Regions from separate parts of the Rhizorhabdus sp. P4_G5 genome, predicted to be linked through region 2. Evidence: predicted binding sites of a transcription regulator. Region 2 holds the regulator's gene; the other holds the start of a gene.
What was found. Region 2 encodes LexA, which represses DNA repair genes until DNA is damaged. Its sites were predicted from a motif close to GTTCCNCNCTTGTTCT; they were not measured.
Positions count from the first base shown of each region.

Region 1: a site for LexA is predicted at 2,052-2,067, ahead of AC1DQK_RS14695 (ImuA family protein). Genes of this name have one in related genera too.

Region 1 is NZ_JBFUKB010000008.1:5,120-10,686, forward strand. Features, by position in the region: gene AC1DQK_RS14690 (Y-family DNA polymerase) at 1-1,365, opposite strand, end outside; gene AC1DQK_RS14695 (ImuA family protein) at 1,256-2,029, opposite strand; gene AC1DQK_RS14700 (hypothetical protein) at 2,356-3,024, opposite strand; gene AC1DQK_RS14705 (hypothetical protein) at 3,067-3,837, opposite strand; gene AC1DQK_RS14710 (EamA family transporter) at 4,010-4,933, opposite strand; gene ada (bifunctional DNA-binding transcriptional regulator/O6-methylguanine-DNA methyltransferase Ada) at 5,019-5,567, opposite strand, start outside.
Region 2 is NZ_JBFUKB010000003.1:371,334-376,900, forward strand. Features, by position in the region: gene AC1DQK_RS06120 (ComEC/Rec2 family competence protein) at 1-1,040, shown strand, start outside; gene lexA (transcriptional repressor LexA) at 1,143-1,802, opposite strand; gene AC1DQK_RS06130 (molybdopterin molybdotransferase MoeA) at 1,859-3,046, opposite strand; gene moaC (cyclic pyranopterin monophosphate synthase MoaC) at 3,046-3,516, opposite strand; gene trpC (indole-3-glycerol phosphate synthase TrpC) at 3,513-4,304, opposite strand; gene AC1DQK_RS06145 (hypothetical protein) at 4,384-4,617, opposite strand; gene AC1DQK_RS06150 (2-oxoacid:ferredoxin oxidoreductase subunit beta) at 4,777-5,567, opposite strand, start outside.

The sequences.
Region 1 (5,567 bases), on a different contig from region 2:
CGGCCCTTCGGCCAGGACGATGTCGTGCAGCCGCTGCCGCCAGCGGAACTGGCGCGGCGGGCCGTCCGGCACAGAGGCGAGGACCTCGATCGGCTGGGGTGGATCGAACAAATGGGTGGGCCGCAGCGGCGGCTCGCCGGGCTCGGGCGACGGCCAGCCGCCGGGCGGCGCTTCCCCGATCGCGGGAAAGGCCAGCACCGCCTGCTCGGGAATATGGCTGTCGCGCGGCGCAAACCGCCGCACGCGGTTGCGTCCGAGCCGGGTCGACAGCCGATCGAGCAGCTGGGCCAGCTCCCCCTCGGCGATCGCCCCGCCTTCGAGCGGCAGCTGGAGCGGTGCCAACGGTTCGAACAGCGGCACCGACAGCCGCACCAGATCGAAGCCGAAACCGGGATCGACCGGATCGGACAGCGTCTCCAGCCGCTCGTTGAACAACCGCATCAGCAGCGGGACATCGCGTACCGGCAGTCCGGTCTCGATCCGCAGGCTGCGCACCAGCCCGTCGGTGCGGAACAGCTGCGCCTCGAAGCGCCGCCCGCCGCGATGCCCCTCCTCCATTCGCCGCGCCGCCTGCTGGGCCAGCGCCTCGATCGCGGCCAGTGCGGGATCGACATGACCGATCGGCTCGGCGAAACGCCGTTCGAGCACGAGCGCCGCTTGCGGACGCCGCGCGGTAATGCGGATGTCGCGCCCGCCCGAGATCCTGTCGAGCCGGTCGGCAGCGTCTTCCCCAAAGCGCGCCGACAGCAGCTGCGACGGCCGAGCGCTGAGATCGGCGAGGCGCTTGAGCCCGGCGCGGCGCAGTGCCATCGCCTCCCCGGCCTCGAGGCCCAGGGCTTCGACGGGCAGCATGGCCGTCGCCTCGGCGGGATAATGCGCCAGCGCATGCGCCGCATCGGGGGTGTCGGCGAGCGCGCTGCGGACATGCATGCCGAGCCGCTGCAGCCGCGCCACCAGGTCCTCGCGCAATCCCGCCTCGCCGCCGAACAGATGCGCGCAGCCGCTGATATCAAGGATCAGCCCGTCGGGCGGATCGAGTGCCACCATCGGCGTGTAGCGATCGCAGCCGTCGGCGATCCGCTCGATCCATTCGCCATCGGCGCGCATATCGATATCGACGACGCCGAGATCGGGCATCCGCGCCCGCGCGTCGGCCAGGCTGAGGCCGGGCGCCAGCCCGAGCGCCAGTGCAGCCCGGCTGACGGCGGCCAGCCGCATCGCACCCTTCTGCTTCTCCACCAAAGCGAACGGGGCATCAGGCGGAAAGCCGGGCTGGACCGCTCCCGTCCGGATTGCCCGCGCCAGCCGATCGGCCGGCAGGAAGGGGAAGCACAGCGCCAGATAGCGTCGCTTCCCGGAAGACATGCTCGTCACGATTCCACTCCAGACAGGCGCGTACCCCAGCCAGTCCCCCGCGATGCCGCAACAACTCGATCTCGATCGCCGGATGGCCAGGCGCACCGGCCTCGAGCGCCGCCGACGCCAACGATCGCACCCGCCAACGGCTATAGGCGGCGCTCGGGACCGGCTCGGCCTCGGCGCGCAGCAGCAGCACGGTCACCCCTGATTTCTCGGCCGCGACCGCGAGCCGCCGGCTCACCGTCAGATCGAAGCCGCGTGCCGCCTTCCAGGGCTCGATCAGCACCGCCGAGACATCGGCACAGCGCACCGCATCGCCCGCGGCGCGCAGCAGCGCCGCCTCGTCCGGCGCGACGATCTCGATCAGCCGAGACGGATCCAGGCCGAGATCGGCGAGCCCCGGCCCGTAAAGTGCCCCACCGGCACGCACCGCTCCATCCTGCCGCAGCCAGAGCAACGGCCCTTCCCCCCGTCGTATCGCCAGCATCAGCGCGGTCCCGGCCAGAGCCGCGCGATCGTCCGGCTCGGCAGCGAACAGCTCGTGCAGCTTGCCGCACGGCAAACCACCCCCCAATTGCGCGTCGAGCGGCTCGGCGCCCAACGCAAACAGCGTGGCTTCCGGGGGCTTCGGCCCCTCGATCGCACAGATGCGCGATCTCAGGGCGGCCAATAAGATCCGCGACTCATCCATGGTTCTTGTTTTGTTCTTATACTCCCTTCAACAAGGGAGGAGTCAAGGATGCACTAAAGCTGGTAGTGAGGTAGTTTCAAATTGGGGTTATGGAAACTCATCCTCGGGTCAGTCTCGCTAACCCCGCTCGACGTTATCGGTCGTGTGTTGTGGGAGTGCCCACGCAGATTGAAGCCTGCTTGTCCCATGCGCCGCCTCGATCCAAACACGCATCGACATCGAGGAAATTCTTGAGGGAGCGAACGGCAAAAATGGCTGACAGCGTTGCCACTATTATCACAAGGACAGCCACCCTTCGTCTCATCTCAGTATCTCTTGTTCAGACCGTTGGGCCTAAAATGATCACATGCCGCAGTACATTGATGCGCTCCCGAACCCCCTTCGCGAATGCGCCGTCCCGCACTCCGGCCTGCCACGTTCGCCCGTTGATCCGCGAGAGAGGCGGACCTAGGGTCACCTTTGATACGCTGGTCCACGATTTCTCGCCCATTGCTTATCGTTCGCGCGACAGCCTCTCCTGTTTCACCTAGCGACGATGCTTCGCAGTTGGCTTTGCAATGAAAGTATTTGTCCGCGCCGATCGTGTTAGCATCCCTCATATCTCCGTAATTACGAAAGAAATTGCCACCTGCCTTGGCTGCCTCTTTCAAAACTCGCCCATCTCGCTCGCCTTGCGCGCGCATCGCCTCATACTCATTCCAATTCGAATTGCCGAGTTCGGCAAGTTGAATGGGCTTTTCCTCTCCAAGACGCCTGATGGACTCAAGCTCCTCATCGCGCTTGCGATCCAATTCGTCCCAACTCGCGATTCCCGCGCGATTCTGCTTGCCGGAATTCCGACCTGTGAGCTTTGCCTCATCTCGCTCCTCGTCGAGATAGATGACGTTCCAATTCTCATCGACGCGAAACGGCCTAGGCATCTTGCCGTCAGCCCCAGGCAGCGATTTGATTCCGGCATATCGATAGTAAACCATGCGAGTCTCCGCGCTCGAGAATAGAACATAGAGTGAACAAAATCAAATCCTACATTGCAAGTAGAATCTGCCCCCCCGCCCTTTCGATCTTGATCCGGAGTAATAGACCAGTGCTCGGCTTATCTGCGGCGGCCATACCCACCTAATGAGCAGGTCGTTGTCTTCCATTACAAGATCGAAGCGTTGAATAGATGGATCTGCCGCGTTGATGAAGTTCATTTCAGATGGTGATGATGGGATACGGTCGTACCTCACCTCTTTCTTACCTGCGAAATATGCATGGAACGTGGCATTTTTCGTTCCGTCACTGGTGACTCGCCAACTATTTAGGCCGCCAGCCCATTTATCAAAATCCGACTTCAAAATGCCGAACAGTGACCCATCTTCTCTGAAACTGACTCTCATATCGATAGCGAGCGGCCCGCTTCCCAATCGCCAATCTCCTGTGAGCCGTTCAACCGGCAATTGCGCGAGCACGGTTGGGGCTGGAGGGCCTATGAGCGCCCGCGCATCCATCGCATCCAGAAGAGAGCGAGCTTTGACAGCCGCCGAAGCTGCGTCTGATGAGCTCTCAGAGTCCTTGACGACACTCTCGACGAAGCTGTCATACTCCTTTCCGCACACAGCTTGTGCGGCTTTCATATGAGCTTCCGGCGAACCGGCGTCTTGACGACGATCATAAGCTCCTCGGGCGAAGCACATCACATAGGCTTCATACCGATTCTTCGACTCCGCCGAGTAGCGTTCTTCGAATATGTTCAAAGGCTGAGACTGCGAGACAATTTCTGCCAAAAGAAGTGTGGCTAGGATCATCGAGCGTCATCCCCGTCGGCGAGGCGTTCGGTCTAGTATGCCTGATACGGGGATGCAAAACGTCGCTGAAAACCGGAGCAGCGCTCGTATTTGGTTAGCCAAACTGACGCCAGAAGAGGCGAGAGTCGATTTTCAATAACCGGGTTGGGCAAACTACCTCACCACCCTAAAGCTAGCTCGCCGCGCCGCGCCGCCATGGATATCCGGGGAGCTGCCCTGCGAGCGGCCAGAGGACGTTGATGGCCAATCCGCCGATCACCAGCGCCGCAGCCACCAGCTTCCACGCAGGCAGCGACTCTCCCAGCAGCAGCGCCGAGGCGCCCATGCCGAATACCGGCACCAGCATCGCCGTCGGCGTGATCGTCGCGGCCGGATGGCGCGACAGCAGCCAGCCCCAGGCTGCATAACCAAACAGAGTGTTGCCGATCGACTGCCACAGCACTGCCGCCCAGGCTTCCGGCCCCGCATGGTTGACCGCAGCGCTGATCGCTGGCCATCCCTCCATCAGCAGCGAGCCCATAAACAGCGGCGGGATCGAGAACAGGCTCGCCCAGACCACGAAGGAAAGCATGTTGGTGGCGCCGCTCGCCTTGGCGACATGATTGCCGCCGGCCCAGCCCATCGCGGCGAGCAGCACCAGCCCGAGGCCCAGCGGGGTAGCGCTGCTGTCCCCATGCAGGATGATGATCGCGATGCCGATCGTCGCCATCACCAGCGCCACGAGCTGGAACGGCCGGACCTTTTCGCCGGTGAAGGCCATCGCCAGGCCGATGGTGAAGAACACCTGGCTCTGCACCACCAGCGAGGCGAGGCCCGGCGAGATATGGCCGTTCATCGCGATATAGATCATGCCGAACTGGCCGAAGCCGATCAGCACTCCATAGGCGGCCAGCGCCTTCCACGAAACCGCCGGCTTGCGGATGAACAGGGCCGGTAGCAGCGCGAAGCAGAAACGCAGCGTCGCGAACAGCAAGGGCGGCAGCTCGTCGAGCCCGATCCGGATCACCACGAAATTGGTGCCCCACACGACAACGACCGCGAGCGCCAGCAGCAGATGGCGCAGCGGCAGGCCCGGCGATGGAGCAGTGGCGTTCATGCGGCGGCCATATCGGGCAACCGACCGGAACGCCATCCGGACAATCGCGCTTCATTGTCTTGCCTTCCCTGGCGCGAAGTGGGCCTTACCCCCGCGCCTCGCGCGCCAACAGCGCCCGCTTGCGCTCGACGCCCCAGCGATAGCCTGAAATCGAACCATCGCCACGCACCACCCGGTGACACGGCACCGCCACCGCGAGATGGTTGGCGGCGCAGGCGCCGGCGACGGCGCGGACCGCAGCGGGATCGCCGACAGCTTTGGCAAGCTCGGCATAGCTGCGGGTCTCGCCGGCCGGAATCGCCTGGAGCGCCTGCCACACGCGGCGCTGGAAAGCGGTCCCGCGAATGTCGAGCGGCAGCGCCAGCCCTTGTGCCGGTTCCTCGATCATCGCCACCACATGCGCGACCTTCTCCTGGAAGGCGATATCGGCGGCGATCATCCGGGCATTGGCGAAGCGCCGTCCGAGATCCCCAACCAGCGCGTCGTCATCGTCACCGATCAGGATGGCGCAAATCCCTCGCTCGCTTTCCGCCGCAAGCACCCGGCCGAGCGAAGATGCGCCGATTCCATAACGGATCTCGGTGGCGGCGCCGCCCTTGCGATAGGCCGCGGGAAGCATGCCCAGGGCAGCATC
Region 2 (5,567 bases):
TGCTGCTGTGGCCGGAAGCGCTCGCGGGGCCGAGCTTCCAACTGAGCTTCGCGGCCGTCACCGCGCTGATCGCCTTCCTGGAACATCCCAAAGTGGTATCCTTCTCGGCTGGGCGGGACGAGCACTGGGCGGCTCGGCTCGGGCGCTCGCTGGCGGTGCTGCTGCTCTCGGGGGTGGTGATCGAGGCGGCGCTGGCGCCGATCGCGCTGTTTCACTTCCACAAATCGGGTCTCTATGGCGCCGCCGCCAACATCGTCGCGATTCCACTGACCACCTTCGTCATCATGCCGCTCGAGGCGGTGGCGCTGCTGCTCGACATTGCTGGCCTGGGTGCGCCCTTCTGGTGGCTGGTGTCGAAGGCGCTCGCGCTGCTGCTCTGGATCGCCCATCGGGTCGGCGACGCGCCGGGTGCGGTGGCGATGCTGCCGAGCATGGCGTGGGGCGCCTTCGCGCTGATGATCGCGGGCGGGCTGTGGATCGCGCTGTGGCGGACGAAGATGCGGCGCTGGGGCACCGTGCCGCTGGTGATCGGTGCCGTCTGGGCGCTGCAGTCCCCGGTGCCGGACCTGCTGGTGACGGGCGACGGCCGGCATGTTGCCGTGGTGCTGGCGGACGGACGGGTGGCGTTGCTGCGGGATCGTGCCGGCGATTATATCCGTGACGTGCTCAGCGAGGCGGCCGGGGTCGATGGCGAGCCGGTGCCGATCGATGCGCTCCAGGCGGCGCGCTGCTCCGCGGACCTGTGCGAGGCGCAGCTCCGGCGCGGCAGCCGCGCGTGGACGCTGCTCGCGACCCGGAGCCCCTATCTGGTCGACATCGCCCGGATGAACCGTGCCTGCGCGCGCGCCGACATTGTCATAAGCGACCGGCGGATGCCGCGTTCGTGCCGCCCGCGCTGGATCGTCATCGACCGGCCGTTACTGGCGCGCAGCGGGGGTCTGTCGATCGATCTGGAGCGCGGCGTCGTCGAAACCGTGGCCGGGTCGGTCGGTCGCCATCCCTGGTCCGTGTTCCGGCCCGGATCGCCTGCTCGTCCTTGATGTCGCTATGCTGAATTTATTTCAGCATCCACTTCCCGACACGGGAACGATCCCGAGCCGACATGTGGATCCTGAAACAAGTGCAGGATGACGTTCGGCTTGTCAGTAGCGCCGCAGCAATCCCGCAAGCTTGCCCTGCACACGGACCTGGTCCGGCTTGTAGCGTTGCGGGTCATAAGCGCGGTTCGCCGGGTCGAGCCGGATCATCGCGCCTTCCTTGCGGAAATATTTGAGCGTCGCTTCGCTGTCGGCGATCAGGGCCACGATGATGTCGCCGTCGCGCGCCGTCTCGGCCTTGCGGATCAGGGCATAGTCGCCGTCGAGAATACCGGCTTCGACCATCGAATCGCCGGAGACTTCGAGCGCATAATGTTCGCCTGGGCCGAGCAGCGCCGCAGGCACCGACAAGGTGCTTTGGCCCTCGAGCGCCTCGATCGGCAAACCGGCGGCGATGCGGCCGTGCAGCGGGATTTCCAGCACATTCTCGTTCGCTGCCTGCGGCACGACCGGCGGAGCCTTCGATGGTGCGGCCGGAGCCTTGGCGATCATGTCGGGCATACGCAGCACTTCGAGCGCGCGCGCGCGGTTCGGCAGCCGGCGTATGAAGTTGCGCTCCTCGAGCGCGCTGATCAGCCGGTGGACGCCCGATTTGGACTTGAGGTCCAGCGCATCCTTCATCTCCTCGAACGAGGGCGACACGCCGGTCTCGATCAGCCGGTCGTGGATGAATAGGAGAAGTTCATGTTGCTTGCGCGTCAGCATGGCAATGCCCTCGTCTAGAACGGACGGAGAACATTTAGGCAACCGGCGCGAATCTGTCAAGCGAGTGGAATGATCTCGATATCCGCGCCCGGCTCGAGCGCCGCGGACTTGGGCGGCCGCACGATCAGCATTTCCGCTTGCACCAGGGCCACGAGGCCGGCGCTGTCCTGGCTGATGACCGGAACCGCCCGACCTTCGCTCCAGCGGCCGCGCAGATATTCGGCGCGGTTGCCGGTCGCCGGGAGCGCCGCTCCGAGCCGGGCGAGCATAGGCGCCGGGACAGGACTGCGCGCGCCCAGCAGGTGGGCGACGAGGGGCTTCAGGAACAGGGTGGCGGTGACGAAGGCCGAGACCGGATTGCCGGGCAGCCCCAGCACGATCGCTTCGCCGAGCGTGCCGATCATCACCGGCTTGCCGGGCTTCAGCGCGACCTTCCAGAAATCGATGCGCGCGCCGGCCTTCTGCAGGGCGGGCAGGACGAGATCATGATCGCCGACCGACGCACCGCCCGTGGTGACGATGATATTGGCCTGGTCGGCCAAAGCGGAGAAGGCCGCAGCGATTGCGTCGAGATCGTCGCGGACGATGCCGTGATCGGTGACGATGCAGGTCGGCCCCGCCAGCATGGCCGCCAGCATCGGTCCGTTGGAAGCGGGCAGCAGCGCGCCGCTGGTCGGCACGCCCGGCCGCACCAGTTCGTTGCCGGTCGAGAGAATGGAGATGCGCGGGCGCCGGCGAATTGCGAGCGCGCCATGGCCACCGCTGACGGCAAGCGCGATCGCCGCCGCGCCGATGGCCGTGCCAGCAGCGATGAGCGTGTCCCCCTGCGCGAAATCGCTGCCGGCGCGGCGGATATGCGCGCCGGGCCCGCGCGGTCCTTCGCCCGCCATCATCAGGCGGTCGCCGTCGCGCGCCGCTTCTTCCTGGACGAGGATCGCGTCGGCCCCTTCGGGCACTGGCGCTCCGGTGAAGATCCGCGCGGCCTCGCCAGCTGCGAGCGCACGATCCAGGCCGCCGCCCGCCGCGCTTTCGCCAATGACGGTCCAGGGCCCGGGCCGCTCGGCGAAGCGGATCGCATAGCCGTCCATCGCCGACAGATCGAGCGCGGGCTGGGTGCGGGCGGCGACGACATCGACGGCGGCATGGCGTCCGTTCGCCTGGACCAGCGGCACCGTTTCGATCGGCAGCGGCGGCCTGAGCGCCATCATCCGCGCCTGCGCCTCGGCAACGGGAATCAGCGTCATCAGGCCGTCCAGTCGCCCGACTTACCGCCGGTCTTGGACAACAGGCGGACGCCTTCGATCCGCATGCCGCGATCGAGCGCCTTGGCCATGTCGTAGACGGTGAGGAGCGCGACCGAGACAGCGGTCATCGCCTCCATCTCGATGCCGGTGGTGTAGGTGGTGACCACCGCGGCGGTGGCACGGATGCCGTCGGCCTCGATCGCGAGGTCCAGCGTCACGCCCGAGATCGGCAGCGGATGGCACAGCGGGATGAGGTCGGCGGTCTTCTTGGCGGCCATGATCCCGGCGACCCGCGCCGCCGCGAGGACGTCACCCTTCTTGACCGATCCGGCGCGGATCGCATCGAGCGCGGGCGCCGCTATCAGGATCCGCCCCTCGGCGATCGCCTCCCGCTTTGTCTCGGCCTTCGCCGAGACGTCGACCATCCGGGCCGCGCCCTCATCGTCGATATGGGTGAGCTTGCCGGTCATGCGCCGGTCAGCAGCCTGCGCGTCGCCGCGGCGACATCGGCTTCGCGCATCAGCGACTCCCCGACCAGGAAACAGCGCACGCCATGCCCGGCCATCGCGTCGAGATCGGCCTTCGAGCCGAGCCCGCTCTCCGCGACGAACGTGCAGCCCGCGGGCGCATTGGCCACCAGTTCATAGGTGCGCGACAGATCAATGGAGAAGTCGCGCAGGTCGCGATTGTTGACCCCGATCAGCCGGGATGTGAGCCGTGTCGCGCGCTCCAGCTCGCCGGCGTCGTGGACCTCGACCAGAACGTCCATGCCATGCTCGATCGCTGCGGCCTCGATCTCGGCCATCGCGCCGTTGTCGAGCGCAGCGACGATGATCAGGATCGCATCGGCGCCCAGCGCGCGCGCCTCGGTCACCTGCCACGGATCAATCATGAAATCCTTGCGCAGGCACGGCAACGAGCAGGCCGCCCGCGCCGCCACCAGATAATCGTCATGACCCTGGAAATAGGGCGTGTCGGTTAACACCGATAGGCAGGCGGCGCCGGCCTGCTCATAGGCGCGCGCGTGCGTCGGCGGATCGAAATCGGCGCGGATCAGGCCCTTGGAGGGCGACGCCTTCTTGATCTCCGCGATGAGGCCATAGCCGTCGGCAGCCTTGCGATCGAGTGCGGCCCGGAACCCGCGAGGAGGGCTGGCGGCCCGGGCACGGGCGGTGAGGTCGGCGAAGGATGTCGCCGCCTTGGCGCGCGCCACATGATCGCGTTTGACGTCGCAGATTTCGGTCAGCTTGTTGCTCATCGCCGCGCGCCATAGCGCGAGATGCATCGGCAGGCTAGGCCGGCGGTGGCTCGAGCCCAGGCCTTGATCGGTTCAGGCTCTAATAGTTGAACAGCTGCGCGACACCCTGGAGCAAGACCGCGGCCGAGCCCAGGTAGATCGCCCCCGACCGTGCCGCGCGCGCGCGCGCATGCCTTGCCCGGCGCTCCGTCCAATGCTCACTGGTCCGCCGGGCAGTCGCGACGCGAGTCGTGCCCAGAGCCTCGCGCCATGCGTAGAGCCGCAGCGCGGCCAGCAAAGCGAGGAACAGGCTGAGGCAGACAAGCAGCGACATCGGGCATCTATCTCCGACATTCGATTACCGAAGGGTTAGGATCGGCAGTTCGAACGATATGTCCCGTGTCGTCGTTATACGGGCGTAGCGCTATGATCTCGATCACTCGGCGCTACGATGCCGCCATTCAGCGAAGATTTGCCACCCTGGTCAAGTAAACTATCGCAACGCCGCGTTGATCTTGGCCAGCGCCGATGCCGGCGGGGTCAGCTCGCGATCGGACAGCGCGTTGAGCGGGCGCTTCACCGTGCCCAGCGCGTCGTGCAGGTCCTCGGCATGGGGATCGACATAGAGCAGGCCAGTGACGATCTCGCCCACCGCCTCCCGCTGGTGGAGATAGCTCATGGCGGCAACCCGATCGGTGGGATCATAGTCGGCGGCAACCTTGCGCAGCACCAGCACCGAACCGTCATGCTGCGCCACCTCGACCAGCGAGCCGGGTTCATAGGATGCCGTTACCGGGGCGCGGCCGAGCAGCACGTCAAGCCGGTTGACCGCCTCGTTATGCTCGCGAACCCAGTCGAAACTCTTGGTCGACCCCTTGTGATTGTTGAACGCGATGCACGGGCTCAGCACGTCGATGAACGCCGCGCCCTTGTGCCGCAGCGCCGCCTTGATCAGCGGCACCAGCTGCTCCTTGTCGCCGGAGAAGCTGCGGCCCACGAAGGTCGCGCCAAGCTGCAGCGCGAGTGCCACCAGATCGATGCCGCTGTCGGAGTTGACCACGCCCTTCTTGGACTTGCTGCCCTTGTCGGCGGTCGCCGAGAACTGCCCCTTGGTGAGTCCGTAGACGCCGTTATTCTCGACAATATAGGCCATGTTGACGCCGCGACGGATGGCATGGGCGAACTGGCCGAGCCCGATCGAGGCGCTGTCGCCATCGCCCGACACGCCGAGATAGATCAGCTCGCGATTGGCGAGATTGGCGCCGGTGAGGACCGATGGCATGC